Regions from separate parts of the Brevibacillus sp. SIMBA_040 genome, predicted to be linked through region 4. Evidence: riboswitches for the same ligand, from Rfam matches in the RefSeq annotation. Region 4 holds a riboswitch; each other region holds the start of a gene.
What was found. Region 4 has a riboswitch for S-adenosylmethionine ahead of SB752_RS12260 (BMP family protein). Riboswitches for the same ligand answer to the same signal wherever they lie in the genome.

Region 1: it holds a riboswitch for S-adenosylmethionine, as region 4 does, so the genes downstream of both, SB752_RS02345 (2,3-diketo-5-methylthiopentyl-1-phosphate enolase) here and SB752_RS12260 (BMP family protein) in region 4, are expected to answer to the same signal.
Region 2: it holds a riboswitch for S-adenosylmethionine, as region 4 does, so the genes downstream of both, SB752_RS30585 (hypothetical protein) here and SB752_RS12260 (BMP family protein) in region 4, are expected to answer to the same signal.
Region 3: it holds a riboswitch for S-adenosylmethionine, as region 4 does, so the genes downstream of both, metK (methionine adenosyltransferase) here and SB752_RS12260 (BMP family protein) in region 4, are expected to answer to the same signal.

Annotation. Positions count from the first base shown of each region.
Region 1 is NZ_JAWRXI010000001.1:468,525-472,988, reverse strand. It holds gene SB752_RS02350 (2-hydroxy-3-keto-5-methylthiopentenyl-1-phosphate phosphatase) at 1-366, opposite strand, end outside; gene SB752_RS02345 (2,3-diketo-5-methylthiopentyl-1-phosphate enolase) at 363-1,577, opposite strand; SAM riboswitch class I at 1,729-1,838, opposite strand; gene SB752_RS02340 (sigma-70 family RNA polymerase sigma factor) at 2,021-2,518, shown strand; gene SB752_RS02335 (anti sigma factor C-terminal domain-containing protein) at 2,508-3,710, shown strand; SAM riboswitch class I at 3,803-3,950, shown strand; gene mtnK (S-methyl-5-thioribose kinase) at 4,116-4,464, shown strand, end outside.
Region 2 is NZ_JAWRXI010000030.1:44,831-49,294, forward strand. It holds gene metH (methionine synthase) at 1-2,065, opposite strand, end outside; gene SB752_RS30585 (hypothetical protein) at 2,046-2,267, opposite strand; SAM riboswitch class I at 2,269-2,370, opposite strand; gene SB752_RS30590 (YjcZ family sporulation protein) at 2,588-2,698, shown strand; gene SB752_RS30595 (YcdB/YcdC domain-containing protein) at 2,771-4,464, opposite strand, start outside.
Region 3 is NZ_JAWRXI010000024.1:12,906-17,369, forward strand. It holds gene SB752_RS28075 (S8 family peptidase) at 1-1,875, shown strand, start outside; SAM riboswitch class I at 1,963-2,063, shown strand; gene metK (methionine adenosyltransferase) at 2,205-3,410, shown strand; gene SB752_RS28085 (polysaccharide deacetylase family protein) at 3,557-4,464, shown strand, end outside.
Region 4 is NZ_JAWRXI010000006.1:155,381-159,844, forward strand. It holds gene SB752_RS12250 (DUF3298 and DUF4163 domain-containing protein) at 1-512, opposite strand, end outside; gene SB752_RS12255 (methyl-accepting chemotaxis protein) at 679-2,154, shown strand; SAM riboswitch class I at 2,240-2,355, shown strand; gene SB752_RS12260 (BMP family protein) at 2,560-3,588, shown strand; gene SB752_RS12265 (ABC transporter ATP-binding protein) at 3,696-4,464, shown strand, end outside.

The DNA.
Region 1 (4,464 bases), on a different contig from region 4:
ATTACAGTAGATAGGCACATCGGACAGATCGAACGGTGCGAGGATCGGCTCTACGAAAAAGTCGATTCCACCGCTCGTAATTAACAGCTCGATACCTTCGCTGCGGCAAAAGCTTACAAACTCCGCAAAGCCGGGACGAATAGAAGCTTCGTTTACGATATAGTCCACGATCTCTTGGCGCAGGGAAGAGGGGAGAAGCTGAAACAGCTTGCCTACCCCTTCCTGTACGCTAATTTTTTGGGAAAGGATTTGCTCGGTCAGCGCTTCCCACTCAAGGGGAGCAAATTTGCGAACAATCGCTACGATATTGTCTTTTTCCGTGATGGTTCCATCAAAATCGCAGAAGAGGACCAGCTTTTTGCTCATCGTCCGCCACCCCATTTCTCTAGGGCAATAGCCAGCTCTGGCGATTCGGACGCGGCATCCTGCAACGTACGTCCAGCAGTGACCCCCTGGATCGCAGCGACGAATGCTTTTGCTCCCGCAGTCGCTCCGCTTGGATGGCCGTGAATTCCACCGCCAGCATTGACGATTTGATCCAAGCCGAAGTCTGCAAACAGCTGTGGCACAAGTCCAGGATGGATTCCCGCGGACGGAACGGGGAATGAACGGCGAATGCCTTCCAGTGGTGCTGTGAGCTTTTGGGCAAGCTGGAGTGCTTCCGATTTGTCCAAGGCTACATTGCCGTACGGGGATGGGAACAGCACCAGGTCAGCACCTGCAATCCGCATCAATGTACCAAGCAAGAGCGGAGTGGCAATTCCGTAATCAGGCGATGGATAATACGCACCAGCCAATGCCGGGTGAGCCATGATGGGCACGCGAACATCAGGGTCCTGTGCCAGTCTGTGCAGAGCGTCAAAGCCAAAGGCCAGTACGTTGAACAACAGACAATCTGCACCAGCCTCAACTGCACGCTTTGCCTTTTCATTCAGCTCGTTTACAGGACCAGTCAGGTTGGCTGCATACAGGACAGGCTTGCCTGTTTCCGCTTCTGTTTCCACTGCAATTTGCTTGAACGCTTTGATTCGCTCCAGGAAAGGGGCACGATCATCTGCAAAGAAGATTTCGTCATCTTTGACCAGATCAACACCGCCCAATGCCTGGGCACGAAACTGCGTTTTCAAATCATCAAAAGGAAGGCCGAGGCAGGACTTGAAAATGCTCATCAGAAGAGGGCGATCGTGCGCACCTAAACGGCTGCGTAGTCCGTCGATTCCATATTTCGGACCAGGGAAAGCTGTCAGGAATGAATCGGGAAAAACGACGTCAACGAGCTTGATTTTCCCATCCATGGAGAGCTTTCCGAAAATGCCTGTCAACAGAGACGGAATATCTTGTGTAAAATTCCGAGTAGGGTAGCTGACGGTTATCAAACCACGAGTTTCCCCGTCCGGAAGTGTTTCAAGCGGGGTCGCACTTACGGCTTCGCCCAAATATGGCTGCAGCTCTGCTTGCTTGGCAGCGGGCAGGTCAGTCCATGATCCGACTGTCATTCCGACTGCGATCGCAGCTGCTTTTTTGTTTAGATCCTTGGCTTGTGTCAGATAGGTTACGAGGATGCGTTGCTCACTCATGCCAGGGCTAATCCTCCTTTTTGTTCGTGCAGGAAATGTAAAAAGCCTCCCCGTGAGTAGGGAGGCGGTTGTCGACTATAAAAGAGTCTTCGTCTCCTCTCATCTCTCGGGTCAGTAGCCGAGACGCGCAGAAGTGGTTCTCCTGTCTCGACTCTTATCCGTTGGAATTAGCACCGTTTCGCTATTCTATCAATCAAAAATAGAAGAGCGCCGGTTGCCGGGCATCATAGGGCCAGTCCCTCAGCCAGCTCGCGATAAGAGTAATATGGTTCACACGCTGCTAAATCGTGTGCGATACCATCATGATATGACGATCTGAACCGGGAGTCAAATTGTTTTTCCGCCAAGTGTGCACAAAAGAACAAAAGGAAATGTGGACGAAGTGAAACTTTTTTCCATTCCAAGCGTGGTAGTCAATGAAAGGGTGTGGAAGCGTTGGGAAAGTGAGCTTGGACGACGTGTACAAACTGCACGTAAACGATATATACCGCTACCTTTTCCGGCTGACACGCGATGCACGGCAGGCAGAGGACCTGGCGCAGGAAACCTTTTTCCGCGCCTTTTTGTCCCTGGACGATTACCACGGGGAAAAAGTCAGGCCGTGGCTGTTCAAGGTAGCGTACCACGCCTTTGTCGATTGGCATCGTAAACAGACGAAGCGACCCTTGCAGCTGGTAGGGCAGCTTCCTGAACAAGCTGACCAGCAGGTGGATGATCCTGCGGAAACTGTGGTGCACAAGGAAATGTGGGAAATGGCTCAGGAAATTCTTCTGCAGCTACCAGAAAAGCAAAAGCAGGTCATTCTGCTTGCAGCAGCTTCCTTTTCCTATGCAGAAATCGCAGAAATATTGGGTATCGATGTGGCTGACGTAAAGCGTTCTCTGTTTCGAGGGCGGCAAAAGATGCGAAAGTTGTGGAGGGATGGAGCAGATGGAGAATAAAGACAAAAATAGCAGGGATCAAAAGCTGCTCGCTTACCTGCGAGGAGAAATGACAGAGGGCGAGGAGCAAAGGCTCGGGGAAGAAGTAATCAGAGATGAGGAGTACGCCCAGCGATTGGAACGGCTTCTGCTGGGGGAAGAGCAAGGCACGGGCTCTGACCCAGGCAAAGAGGCCCCTGCCGCTCTTACAGAAGAGAAACAGCGGGCTATCATTCGGCGGGGTAAATGGAGGATGCGCCTATCGAATTCCGCGTTTACGATGGCGCTTGCCTTTTTTGCAGGTGTCTTGCTGTTTGTGGTGAACGGCTGGTTTGGTTCCCTGATGCACGACGATTTGTTCCGGGTCGCCAAGGATATGGTCAACTTCACGCAGCCGGGCGTGAGTGTAGGTAGCAGTGGCTCAGAGGTCGGTTTATTTTACGGGAAGATCAGGATGGAACTGCGTGAGCGGGTGGGGAGCGAGGACAAAAACGCCGGAAGCTTCGAAAGCACCAACTATTTGTGGAAGACAAGTGCCAAGCCAGAGTGGACAAACGGGATCAGGGAGCAAAAGCTCTTTTTCAGCTATCCGATTACGGGGCAGAAGGTGACGCTGGCGGACTCGGAGTATCTACGTACACCTGCCTGGACGACGATGGGAAAGCTGCCGGAGGGCACAGTATCTCAGCTGGCTATCTCCTTTGACCATTTTTTGAGCTACGAGGAATATTACTCGCTTATTTCCCGCTATGTTAGCAGTGATGCATATGAAACAGTCTGGTTTGCTGTCGATTCAGGGCAGGAGCAGGCACGCAGTGATGCTGGGGAAGGAGTTCGTCTTCTCGGCGCTGGTGACGTCTGGGGGTTTGCGGAGCGGGAGCTTAATTACGGGAATGCCCCGATTCTGGTCAATGGCGAAGGACTGCGCCGGGCAGCAGTTTATTTGAGCGAAATGAAATATCTTACCGAACAGGAGCGGCTGACCAATGAAATAGGGTTTAGCTTGGTTTCTAGGAGCAAGCCGCAAATTGCCGAGCGTTACCAGTACATGCAAAAAAATGGCGTCCGTATTTATGGTGCTGTTTTGACCGGACCGACCAAGGAGTTACTCAAGCTGCAACAGGAAAAGTCGATTACAGCGGCCTTTTTGGGCAAGGTGGACTGGTGGAATTGGGATCGCCCAGCTGCTTCCGGTACGCACTATAGCTGGTAGTAAAAATGGATGGGGGCAGCTGAAAAAGGGTGTTGACAGCGTGTAAGTGTGGCTGTATGATTCAAACTAAATCATAATTGCATACGATGGATACCTTATCCAGAGAAGGTGGAGGGACTGGCCCGATGATACCCGGCAACCGACATGACGCTCTTTGGTCGCTTTTGTAGCGATTAAAGTTTCAGGCGACGTGCACGGTGCTAATTCCTGCAGAAACAAAAGTAGTCTGGAAGATAAGGGGGACAAGGACACGTTTGTTTTGTACGTGACGACAGCGACCTCTTTTCTTCGGGAAAAGAGGTCTTTTTGCATGTCTGCAATGGCTACCGTTTGATTGCTAGACTGGGGCAAGCATCCAGTCCACTAGAGATAAATACAAAATGACATTGAGGGGAGTAATGAATCATGGCTTATCGTGCGTTGACCGAGCAGGAAGCAGTGGAGTACGTAAAGGGTTTGCCAGGTCTGTTTACTGAGGGAGCAGAGCTGACGAGTCACGAAATCGGGGATGGAAACCTCAATCTGGTGTTTGATATTCAAGAGAAAGCTACCGGAAAGAGCGTGATTGTGAAGCAGGCGTTGCCATTTGCGCGTGTGGTTGGGGAATCATGGCCGCTGACGATTGATCGTGCACGTATCGAGAGCGAAGCCCTGCGTATTCAGCACAAATACGTACCTGATCTCGTACCGGAAGTGTATCATTTTGACCAGGAGCTGGCTTTGACTGTAATGGAAAACGTCGGAGATCACGTCA
Region 2 (4,464 bases), on a different contig from region 4:
TGACTTCCGCACTTTGCAAAACCTCTGCTACAATCAGCTGGTTTCCGTTAAACAGTCGGCCGACCTCTTCCATACCAGTCATCAATGGACCATTGATAATTTCAAGCGGCACGTATTTTTCCAGAGCCAGCTTCAGATCTTCAGTCAATCCATCTTTGGAGCCTTCAACGACATAGCGAGCAAGACGCTCTTCCAAAGTCAATGAGGATACCTCGACACTCACTTCCCTTTTCTTTTGGCGATAAAATTCGGTAAAGGCAGCGAGAGTCTCATCATTGGTCTCAAACAACAACGCTTCGGCCAGCTTTCTTTCGCTCTCAGGAATCGACGCGTAACGCTCCAGCTTCTCTGTATTCACGATTGCGTAATCTAGCCCAGCTAGTGTCGTGTGGTACAGGAACACTGCATTCAGCACCTCGCGTCCTGCGGCCGGCAATCCAAAGGAAACGTTACTTACACCTAAGATGGTCTTGCACTCTGGCATCGCTTGCTTGATTAAGCGAATGCCTTCGACTGTTTCTTTTGCAGAACCAATATATTGTTCATCACCTGTCCCCACAGGGAAGACTAGTGGATCGAAGATAATATCTTGCGGATTCATGCCGTATTGCTTGACGAGGATATCGTAGGAGCGCTGCGCTACTTCCAGCTTCTTTTCGCGCGTAACCGCCATCCCTGCTTCTTCTATCGTGCCAACAACAACCGCTGCGCCATATTTGTGGATCAGCGGAGCAACCTCTTCAAACCGTTCCAATCCATCCTCCAGGTTAATCGAGTTCAGAATCGCTTTCCCTTGGGAATAACGCAATCCCAGCTCCATCACCTTGGCATCGGTCGAATCGATCATGAGAGGGGCTTTTACCTTTTTCGCGATGAATTGCAGGAATTTTTCCATATCTTCGTATTCTTCACGGTCTGGGTCAGCCAAACAAATGTCGATTACGTGTGCTCCACGTTTTACCTGTGCACGGGCAATATCGGATGCTTCCTCATACTGACCGGCTGCGATCAGATCGCGGAATTTTTTAGAACCGATAACGTTTGTACGCTCCCCTACAAGCAGAGGACGACTGTCGTCTTCCACATACACAACCTCAATCCCGGAGACTGCACTTACGGAATCGGCAGCACCGCTTCGTGGCTTACAGTCCTTCAACGCCTCAGCCATTGCCCGGATATGATCCGGTGTGGTACCACAGCATCCACCAGCGACGTTCAACCAGCCTTGCTCAGCAAACGCGAGCATTTTGGAAGCGAGGCCTTGAGGGGTTTCATGGTAGTGACCATTTTCATCGGGCAAACCCGCATTGGGATAGCAGCTTACTCCGCATTGTGCAAGTCCGGACAAGGTACGGAGATGATCACGCATAAACTCTGGACCTGTCGCACAGTTCAAACCAATCGTTACCGGTTTTAAGTGCTCCAGGGAGATATAAAAAGCTTCGATGTTTTGACCTGCCAATGTCGTTCCCATCGGCTCGATGGTTCCTGAAAGCATCACGGGAATTTCTTTTCCCAGCTCGTCAAATGCTTTGCGGATACCGATACCGCCCGCTTTAACGTTGAGCGTATCCTGAGATGTCTCCAAGAGAAGCACGTCAGAGCCACCAATGATCAAGCCTTTTGCCTGACGGTAGTAAGCTTCGACAAGTTCTTCAAACGTAACGCCACCTGTAAGTGAGAGGGTTTTGGTGGTTGGCCCCATGGCACCCGCTACAAAGCGTGGCCACTCCTTTGTGGAGTATGCGTCGACAGCTTCCTTCGCCAAGCGTGCTGCTGCAATATTAATCTCCATGTCCTTGTCAGCCACATCGTACTCAGCCAATACGATAGAAGCCCCACCAAAAGAATTGGTTTCTACAATATCTGCTCCAGCTTCCAAATATTTCTCATGAATAGACCGGATGACATCAGGTCGGGTCAAATTCAGCAGCTCGTTACAGCCGTCGTATTCATCGCCACCGAAATCGTCAGCAGTAAGGTTCGCCTGCTGCAGCATTGTGCCCATCGCACCATCCAAAATCAGAATTTTTCGGGAAAGTTGTTCACGAAAAGTAGGTTTCATCAACTTGCTCCTTCTCTCCACTGCAATGGCTTATTTCTTTAATCGAAGATGAGAAAACCTGACTACGCCATACCAGCTGGCGAATGTCGCGGTTGCCCTGATACTGGCCTTTGGAATTTTGTAAATTCCTAATGGCACGAAAAAAATCCTCTTCTTTAGAAAGAAGAGGATTTGTCCGCGGATACAGCAACGCCTGAACCATCCTCTTATCTTTCAAAGCGCGTAGCTTTGCTGGAATTGGCACCGGATTTTTACCGGTTGCCGAGGCTTCATCAGGCCAGTCCCTCTGCCTCTCTGGATAAGAGTCGTACATTTTATGGAGTTATTCGTTTTTTGTCAAAAGTGATTGACGTTTGACAGTATCTTAACACCCCCCTGTCTCTTCGTCAATTGAGAATTTGTCTATTATTTACTCCTGTATGCTCCCCCTGCGCCCATTTTTATCATGACTAGTCATTCGCCCACGCCAACCTGTGCGTTCGTGTATAGACTAGAGCATAACGGAAAGGAGGGGAAACAAAAATGAGTACATCTTACTGCGGAAACGGATTCTTTGGCGACAGCTTCGCATTGGTGCTCGTACTGTTTATCCTGCTGGTCATTGTTGCGTGTTCGTGTGACGGCGGCTGCTAGTTAACCTGTAGAAAAGGGGCTATCGCCTAAAGCCATTTGCGTGGCTTGGGCATAGCCCTTTTTTGTTTTCTGTTAGTAAGGCTCCTTCACGATTTCGCCGGTTCGTGCATCAATATGCAAAAGCTTGCCTGCATTCTCGTCATGACTCCAAGGGATATAGGCCAGTATCGGACGATCGAGCCATTCATTGTCCTCATTCTTCAAAAGATACACAAGCTGCAATGGCATTGCGCGCAGATACTGTTCTACAGCCTGTTCCTTTGAAATGACGGAGGCTGCGTCCGGGAGCTCCACATGCGCATCTGTCTCTCTTCTGTTTTCAAACCCGTTTGCCTTCCCAGTGGAAGGATCGACAGTTACGATATACGCTTCATTTGGCTGCTTATCGAGAACAGGAATACCGTCTTTGCTCATGAAGAATTCAAATCCCCAGTTGCCTGATGCCACAGGTGTTGCAGCGCCAGGCTCGACAACCTCTGCCAGCTGCACTTCCTTTACCGCCGGGTCGATGTATTTCTCAAGCATCTCCAACGCCGCTTTTTCCGCCTCCGCGCGCTGGATCGTCACTTGGCTGCCCTGACGAGGTATTCCGAGTGCCATGACTCGTCCTGATTGTTCATCGGTTTCTACTACATAACGCTTTTCGCTGTTGTCAGTCCATACATAATTTTTTCGAGCATGTTTCGATTGTGGATCACGGTTTTCGTATTCGGCATATTTGAAGCTCTCCACACTCACACCGAATTCTTTGTGCAGCAATTTCTTCGCTTCTTCTTTTGACGTGACGATGCTATAGCTTTCGGGGGGTTGAAACGCAAATGCTTGTTCTTCCTTCCGTCGATCGTAGTCAAGGCCATTGTTTCCGGTGCTATAGGCAATCTTTCCACTCGTTCCTTCAATGTACCAGCCCAGTGAAGAAGGTTGACCGAGCTGGGAGGTGGATACAGACATCGTATATTCCAGCAGGGGCTTTGTTTGTGTTACCTTCCCTGATGCTCGATCTCGATTAACGGGAAAGTGCTGCAAGTAGTTTAATTTGATGTTGGCCTCCATTTCCTTTTTTGCCTTCTCTACAGAAACGGCAGATTTTCCATCCGGAAAAGATGCAAGCTCATGCTTTTTCATCGCTTCTTTGGAATAATAGACAATCCGTCCCGCTTGATTAACAGATATCCGGATCGTATCATTCATGACCGGCAGCTCATTGTAATATCGCTGGTATTCAATCGAGTCGTTTTTGTACGAGTATCGGTAATTTTTACTGTCCGCTCCAAGCATGTCCTGCAGGAAATGGTTTGCCGTTTTCTTTGCCAGAGCTTCCGGGGCTTCCTTCCAAATCCCCACTTCCTGAATTAGACGATAGGTCCGCAAATCCTCAGCTTTACCAGACACGCTGATTAACGCCTGATTCCAATCATCATCATCTGCATTTCCAAGCATTATTTCGAAACCGTCGTAATACATCGATTTGTTATCCAGTGCTGGCGATGGATTCAGCTCTGGAAGAGACTTCGTCAATTTCCCCAACAGCTCCTGTTCCTCTTTGTTTGTACGACCGAAAAATGCCACCTGGCCCTCGCTGTCAATTTGAACAGATATGATGTCAAACGGAATTCGAGCACCTTCCTGCTCTTTTTGGAACGTTACGTTCATCCACGTACCGTTGCGCATTCCTTCATCTGTCAATTTATGCGAAGATATATGAGCATACTGCTTGCTTTCTTCTCCAAGTACGGACGCAAGAAAAGCTATCGCCTTTTGCTCTG
Region 3 (4,464 bases), on a different contig from region 4:
GCTCCAGGCTTTAATGTGTATACAACCAAGCTGGGCGGGAAATACGGTCCATTTAGTGGGACCTCAGCAGCTGCGCCTCAAGTTGCAGGTGCTGCTGCTCTAATTCTTGCTAGAAATCCGAAAATGAGTCCTTTGGATGTCAGAATGCTGCTCTATCAGACAGCTACGAATCTTGGAGAGCCTGGATGGGATCGAACAACAGGATATGGCTTGCTAGATGTAAACAAGGCAGTACGCACACCAATGTCCATGGATTTTTTGGAGCCAAACAACACCAAGTCAACAGCCAAGGCATTTCCGATCGAGTCCCAAATACGGGGGAATCTTGGACCGAACGATACCGTTGATTGGTTTCGAATGGATATCCCCTATGATGGAAAAGTAAATTTTACTTCAACGATAAATTCTGGTGTAAGCTCGGCGATGGCGGCGACTTTTTATACAGAGAATCGGGAGCCCATCACGGAGTATTTTGGGAATGGGGATACCGTTACGGTACCAGCAAAAGCTGGACGCATGTATATACGCCTATTACGTACAGCAGGAGTGAACGCATTTACTTATGTTTTAACCAGCCGCTTCAACATCAACCCGGATCGCAACGAACCGAATGATACAGAAGCAACTGCAAGACCGCTTGTAGGAAATCAAATTAGCGTTACAGGTAACTTTCATTATGAAGGAGACCAGGACTGGTTCTCTTATTATGTGCGGGAATACGGTCAAATGGACGTAAGTATTACTCCTGATAATAAACGGATGGACATTTTGCTCGCGATCGGAAAACAGAGTCAAGGGAAAAACACAGTCTGGGATTCTCCTTATGATAATGGCACGCGTGATGACCCGTCTGAGCATGTCAGAAAAGAAGTGTCACCTGGCAAGTATTTGATCCGCATCAGCGAGTATGAGCAAAATGCGGTGAATGGGGAATATCGTTTGGACCTGGGCTTTACTCCGATTAAGAAAGATCCAAATGAACCGAATGATACGTATCTTCAAGCATCCCCGCTTGCAGGTGGAACCTTGATGACAGGGAATTTTCCAACGACAGCGGATTCAGACTGGTTCCAATTTAGGGTCAATGCCGAATCCTTCGTTAGTATTCGTGCTCCCTTCATTCCCGTCTCAAGTGGTGTCAGACTCGCCCTCTACAGTGAGAAAAACCTCAATTACGCGCTGGCCAGCACGAATGAAGTGGCGGAGCTCTCAGACCAGGGAAGAGAAATTATTGGCCTGCGACTGCAGCCAGGCAAATATTATATCCGTTTAAATAGTGGAGTACCTTTCCGCTATGATTTGTATCGCTTGACGGTCACCCAGCAGGTGCTTGTCGCAGGATATCGCGATATTTCCGACCATTGGGCGCGCTCGGAGATTGTGAAACTGAGTGGAAGAGGTATCGTCAAGGGCTTTGATGATGCGACATTCAAGCCGAATCAGGCAGTGACGCGGGCTCAATTTGCGACCATGCTCATTCAAGCGATGAGAGCGAGTGGACAATCTGTGGGCAGTACCTATAGAGGCAGTGCCTCTTTCAGCGATATGCCAAAAAGTCACTGGGCGTATAACAATTTGGGACTAGCTTATCAGCAAGGCATTTTGAGGGGATACCCAAATAATCGTATGAGACCCGACCAAGCCATCTCTCGTGCAGAAATGGCGGCTATGATTGCGCGAGCTCAAAAGGTTTTCCTGTTTGCGCCAAGTACTTCTTCCTTTCGGGATGTTCCAACAAACCACTGGGCGTTCTCATCGATTGAAGCACTATCTTCAAGAAAATGGATAAATGGATATGGAGCGACGTTTAAGCCACAGGGTATCGCGACCAGGGCTGAAGTCGTTGTCCTCATTTCAAAAGCGTACAAATTATAATCGCGCAAGCAAACGAATACGCCCTTTACCAAATGTGTCTATTGACACCATAGGAAAAAACAATTATTCTATATTCCGTAATGGATACTCTTATCCAGAGCAGGCGGAGGGACTGGCCCGATGAAACCCGGCAACCGACTAGAGCGGTGCTAACCAGCAGAACGGACATCTGTTCTGGCCGATAAGAGGATGAAGGAAGCATAAAGCGCTCAAACCTTTTCCTCCAAAAACGCGGAAAAGGTTTTTTTTATTGCGTTTACGTCGATAAAATCCTGTCTCGGCTACCACACTATTTGTATGAGGTCAAAGGAGGTATTTTTCTCATGGCTTTGCAAAAAGGTCGTCGTCTCTTTACATCTGAATCCGTAACTGAAGGGCATCCGGATAAGATTTGTGACCAAATCTCCGACTCTATCCTTGATGCGATTCTGTCTAAAGATCCAAACGCTCGTGTAGCTTGCGAAACATCCGTAACAACTGGTTTGGTGCTCGTAGCTGGTGAAATCACTACAAACACGTACGTTGATATTCAAAAATTGGTTCGTGAAACAATCCGTGAGATTGGGTATGATCGTGCTAAATTTGGTTTTGACGCAGATACTTGCGGTGTAATCACTGCTATCGGCGAACAATCCGCTGACATCGCTCTTGGTGTTGACCAAGCTCTGGAAGCGCGCGAAGGCAAAATGACTGACGCTGAAATCGAAGCAATCGGTGCTGGTGACCAAGGTCTGATGTTTGGCTTTGCTTGCAACGAAACACCTGAGCTGATGCCACTTCCAATCAGCATGTCTCACCAACTGGCTCGCCGTCTGACAGAAGTGCGCAAAAATGGCACACTGGCTTACCTGCGTCCAGATGGTAAAACACAAGTAACAGTTGAGTACGATGGTGACAAGCCAGTTCGTATCGATACCATCGTTATTTCTACGCAACATGCTCCTGAAACTACTTTGGAGCAAATCCAAAAAGACTTGGTTGAGCACGTAATTAAGCCAGTAGTTCCTGCTGAGCTGTTGGATGCTGAAACCAAATACTTCATCAACCCAACTGGCCGTTTCGTAATCGGTGGACCACAAGGGGATGCTGGTTTGACTGGCCGTAAAATTATCGTAGATACGTACGGTGGTTATGCTCGTCATGGCGGCGGTGCATTCTCCGGTAAAGATCCAACCAAAGTGGACCGTTCCGGCGCATATGCTGCTCGTTATGTAGCGAAAAACATCGTGGCTGCAGGACTGGCTGACAAGTGCGAAGTTCAAGTAGCTTACGCGATCGGTGTAGCTCAACCAGTTTCGATCGCTGTAGATACGTTTGGTACAGGAACCATTTCCGAAGAAGATCTGGTGAAACTGGTTCGTAAAAACTTCGATTTGCGTCCTGCTGGTATCATTAAACAGCTTGACCTGCGTCGTCCTATCTACAAACAAACAGCTGCTTATGGCCACTTTGGACGTAACGACCTGAATGTTCCTTGGGAGCAAACAGACAAAGCGGAAGTGCTGAAGCAAGAAGCAGCACAACTGGCAAAATAAGAACGGTAGTGAAAGAGCCTAGTACTGTTACTAGGCTCTTTTTTCTGTGGAAATCAAAATCGTTGGGAGTTATTGGGGTGGGGTGAACAAAGGAATTTGTAGGGTTATGTCGAATCTCCTAAAATGGGAAGTGAGGAGGGGTTTTTTTGCCGAAAAGAAGGCTCTTCCTGATCGTGTTTGTAACCTTTTTGTTACTTATTGTGGCTGGTGGATTACTGGGAGAATCGGATTTGGTAAAAAAGAATGCACAAAAACTGCAACCTTTTCCCCAAGTTGATACGTCTAACTACATAAGTGGCGCACAGAATGCTGAGCCAAACGTCACAGCAATCCAAAAAGCAACTGCAGTCCCGAAAAAGTGGTACAAAAATCAGGTTGTCGTATTAACGTATCATCATGTGACTGATCAAACCGATCAGAGATACGTCATATCGCCAGAACTATTTGCGAGGCACATGGCGTTTCTGCATGAAAATGATCTACATCCTATATCGCTTGCAGAGTTTGTGCAATTTGTTCAGACGGGGACCTTGCCAACGGAGAATGCAGTACTCATTACATTTGATGACGGATATGAGAGTTACTATACAGAAGCGTTTCCGATTATGCGTGAATACGGTTTTCCATCTGTCAATTTTGCCATTGCAGGCAGGATACGAGATGTAGCAGAACGAAAGCGAGTAAACATGACGACGCCACTGTCGCGTCAACAAGTAAATGAAATGATAGCCTCTGGACTGGCTGATGTTGCCTCTCATACGTACAGCTTGCACGAAGAGGAAGAGAGCAACAAATGGGGCGATCTTGGACCAGGGACGGCCCCTGTCTATCTGAAAGATCTAAACCGATTGGAAGTTGAAAAGGAGTATAGGAATCGACTCTATGTTGATTTCGTTATGTCACGAGTAGGTCTTGGATCGTGGATTGGTTACGATGTGAAAGCACTCTCCTTGCCATTTGGCTATACGAACGATATTGTGCTGGAAACGGCACGACAAGCCGGTTATGAGTATGTGTTTACATCCACACCAGGAATAGTAAAACGTGGAACCAA
Region 4 (4,464 bases):
TCGTACAACTGAAAATAGATGACAAGAGCTTTGTCAGCGAGATAGAAATCCTGGTCAGGCTTAATCGAAGTAAATCCGTTCAGGGTAGGGATATTGCGCTCTTTGATTTGCAGCTTGATGTTATCCGAGATTACTTTGACATAGTCACTTCCGGGCTTGAACAGATCACGCAGCGTGAATAGCTTGCCTGTCTGAATATCTGCCGTAACCGAACCCATAAATGTCATGCCATGGGCCATTTGCGGAGTATAGGCATAGTTAGTCAATGTCACACTGAAGATGCCTCTCTCATTGCTTTTGATCTCGTAGCTACCTTGCATCTGTGTATTTCCGGGTACCTGCACACGCTGCTGCTCATGGATCAGCCCCTGAACGGTTTGGAGAATAGCTTTGTTAATATCCTTTTCTGCCTGCTGATTCGCGAGTCCAGCGAGCTGTGGATAGTAAATGGTCGTGTTTTGGCGGGAGATGGTACGTGTCAGCACAGTGGCTGGCAGTTGGTTGAGTTCCACTTTGGTTGTTCCTTTCGTTCTTGATTGAAAAAAATGTTTGGTTACATCAGCCTATTCCAAATTATTTTTGCTGTTCTTACTTTTTTCACATATTTGGTTATAAAGTTCGGCTTATAATGGAGAAAGATGCCGATATAAATAAAAACGGAAATAAAGGAGGGCGATTATGGTTCAATTGGTACGCAATACGTTGACAAATAAAGAAGGCTTTATGATTTTTATCTTATGGAATCATCTTTGGATGGCAGGTCTTATTACCTATTCGACTGGCGTGGAATTTTGGAAGCTTACATCAGTGGGACTGCTGATTACCTTGATCGTGTCACCGCTTTACTTCATTCGAAAAAACAGCCATATCATTCGTTATTTAGTGGCTGTGGGCTTCATGTATTATGCGATAACCTTTGACCATTTTACGACCTATGAAGAAGTACCTTTTCTTGCATTTATAGTAATTGGTTTTTTAGCAGCGTATTTGGATTGGAAGCTGGTCGTATTTACAGGGGTTGTCCAGATTATTTTGTCGGTTGTTGGCTTTTATACAGGTACATATGAGATTTTCAGTGGTGATTTTGATGAAGTGAACATGGTTCTGCGCATTTCTGCGATCCTCATGATGATGGGGGCGATGACCTATCTCTGTCTGGCTGGACAAGCTTCTCTGAACAAAGCGAATGCGGCTCGTCAGGAAGCGGAGGAGAAAGAGAAACGTCTGGAAGAAATGCTGGGCCAAATCCAGTTGATGACGGACCAATTGGATCGTACGTCCGAGCATGTGCATGAGCACGCAGAAGGTACGAAGCGCAATACGGACGAGATGATGATCGCCTTCAAGGAAGTAGCGACAGGTATGGAGTCGCAAGCTAACTCTACCGTGAAGATTGAAGAAGAGGTGCAGTCGATTGATTCCGAGATCGTAGCCGTAACCAATCAGGCAAATGCGATGAAGAGTGAATCGGATCACAATAACCGTCGTCTGACTGACAGTGTGACGATGATGAATGAGCTGTCTATGCAAATGGACCAAATCGTACAGTCGGTAAATGTAGCGGCTTCAACGATCCATCAGCTCAATCGTCAGGCGAACCGCGTGGAGGAAATTGTAGGTGCTATTAATCAAATTGCAACACAGACCAACCTGTTGGCATTGAATGCTGCTATCGAATCGGCACGTGCGGGTGAGCATGGACGCGGCTTCGCAGTCGTTGCGGATGAGGTTCGGAAGCTGGCTGAACAAAGCGCCACAGCTACCCAGGAAATTAGTGAGATTCTGAAGGTGCTCCATCAGGAAAGTGAAAATGCAGTACAGCAAATTAGCAGTGGAGAAACGTCTGTTGCCAAAGGACAGGAGCTGGCAGTAAAAACAGTTGCTTCTATTGAAGCGGTGCGGACGGGAATGGTTGCATTCCTGGAGGCAGCCGATCAAGTGCGCTCCAGTATGGACCGGGTAAAAATGCGCTCCGGTGAAGTGGCAGTAGAGATGTCAACCATTACTGCTGTAACGGAGCAATCGGTTGCCAATCTGGAAGAGCTTTTTGCGACAGCAGAAAATCAGCATCAAAAGGTGCGAGAAATTACCGAAGAGCTAGGCGAGTTAAATACGCTGTCCCATCGTTTGCAGCAAACGTTTCACAAAGAATAGTAACGAAAGTTTGGAACCAAAAAACAATTGCATTTTTGAGGCGTTCTGCTAGAATAATCATCATTATAACTTGATAGATTCACCTACCTTATCTAGAGAGGCGGAGGGACTGGCCCGATGAAGCCCGGCAACCACTGTACGTACGTGTACAGTAAGGTGCCAATTCCTGCAAAACCTGACCGGGGTTTTGACAGATGAGGAAGAGGACTGCCTCGGACGCAAACTCTTCCTCAGGGAAGAGTTTTTTTGTTTTTATGCTAAAGAGGGGGAATTTGCGAACGATAAAGTGTATATGAAGTGAAATATTCGTAATTACTATTGAAATTTACGTCCAAAAGACGTACATTACGTATTGGAATAGAGAAAAACGATCGAAACGGACGAACAGGAGAAGGAGACGACACCATGAAAAAGTTGTTATTGGCATTAACCACATTTGCAGTATTGGCAGCAGGTTGCTCGGCAGGCGGCAATGCACCTGCAGATAAATCAGAAGGACAAGCAACAGGACAAGAGGGCGCAGCGAAAAAGCGCATTGCATTGATCCTGCCAGAAAAAATCGGGGTAAATCCGTTCTTCCAGCAAATGGATGAGGGTGCGAAAAAAGCTGGACAAGAGTTCGGCGCAGAAGTGAAGAGTATCGAGTCCACTGACCATGGCGCGATTGAAGAAAACCTGCGTGTAGCTGTAGCAGAAAAGTATGATTTGATCATCACTTCTTCTTTTGAAGCTGAGGATGCATTGAAAAAAGTAGCAGCAGAAAATCCTGATCAGAGCTTTGCGATAATCGATACGGTAGTAGATTTGCCAAACGTTCGCAGCGTAACGTTCCGTGAGCAGGAAGCTGCATACCTGATGGGTGCGGCAGCAGGTCTGGCTACCAAGACGAACAAAGTTGGTATGGTCGTAGCGATGGATATTCCGCTGTTGAAAAAATGGACAGGCGGCTTCCAGGAAGGGATGAAAGCAACAAATCCTAACGCAGAATTCCTCGTGAACTACGTAGGCAGCTTCTCTGACCCGGCAAAAGCAAAAGAAATGGCGCTATTGCAAGCATCCAAAGGCGCTGACTTCATCAATGGTGCAGCTGCAGTAGGGGACCTGGGCGTTTTTGAAGCAGCGAAGGAAAAAGGCTTCTATACAGCAGGACAAGACGTTGACCGCACGACAATCGACCCTGAGCACATCGTGTTGTCTCAGCTGAAAGGTACGGATGCAGCAGCGTATGAAACAGTGAAGGCGTTTGTAGAAGGCTCCCTGAAGCCAGGCGTAGTAACGTATGGTTTGAAAGAAAAAGGTGTGGGCGTGACGTACGTAACACATGAGAGCCAAACGCCACTGAATGCGTTTATCGGTCAAGAAGTTATCGACAAAGTAAAAGCGATCAACGATGAGATTGTAGCTGGAACGCGCAAAGTTCCAGACACGTTCTAAAAGAATACACACAGTGCATTGATGTGACCGACTACAGCTGTGTAGTCGGTCACGATTGTGTTAGAGGAAGTTTATAGGCGGCAGCACAGGATAAAGGAGGAGTGGGAATGGCCTATCGTCTGGAAATGAGGGACATGACCAAGAAATACGGAGATTTTATTGCCAACGACAAGGTGTCTTTCTCACTGGCTGCTGGCGAAGTACACGCAATCGTTGGTGAAAATGGAGCAGGCAAAACGACGTTGATGCGGATGCTGTACGGCATGGAGCAGCCAACTTCAGGAGATATCGTGATAGGCGACAAAAAAGTCACGTTCCGTGGCCCAGAAGATGCTATTCGGAGCGGAATCGGAATGGTTCACCAGCACTTTATGTTGTTTGGTGAGTTCACTGTGACTGAAAACATCGTGATCGGATATGAACCGAAGCAGGCTGGCTTTTTCAAAAGAAAAGAAGCTGTGGATAAAGTTCGTGCACTAAGTGAGCAATACCGTATCCCGATTGATGCACAGGCACAGGTGTCCAGCTGCTCGATCGGTGAGCAGCAACGGGTAGAAATTCTGAAAGTCTTGTATCAGGGAGCGGACATCATTGTTTTGGACGAGCCTACCGCAGTATTAACACCGCTAGAGGTTCGCGAGCTGCTGCAAACCATTCGCAATTTGGCGCAGAGCGGGAAAAGCGTGATTTTGATTACGCACAAGCTTCAGGAAGTGATGGAGGTAGCCGATCGCATCACTGTACTGCGAGGCGGCAAGGTAACGGGAACAGTCTCGCGTGATGATACGAATGTAGATGACTTGGCGCGACTCATGGTAGGGCGGGAATTACAGGAGCTGAGCCAGCGTGTTGCTCTGGAGCGTGGCCCATTGCTTC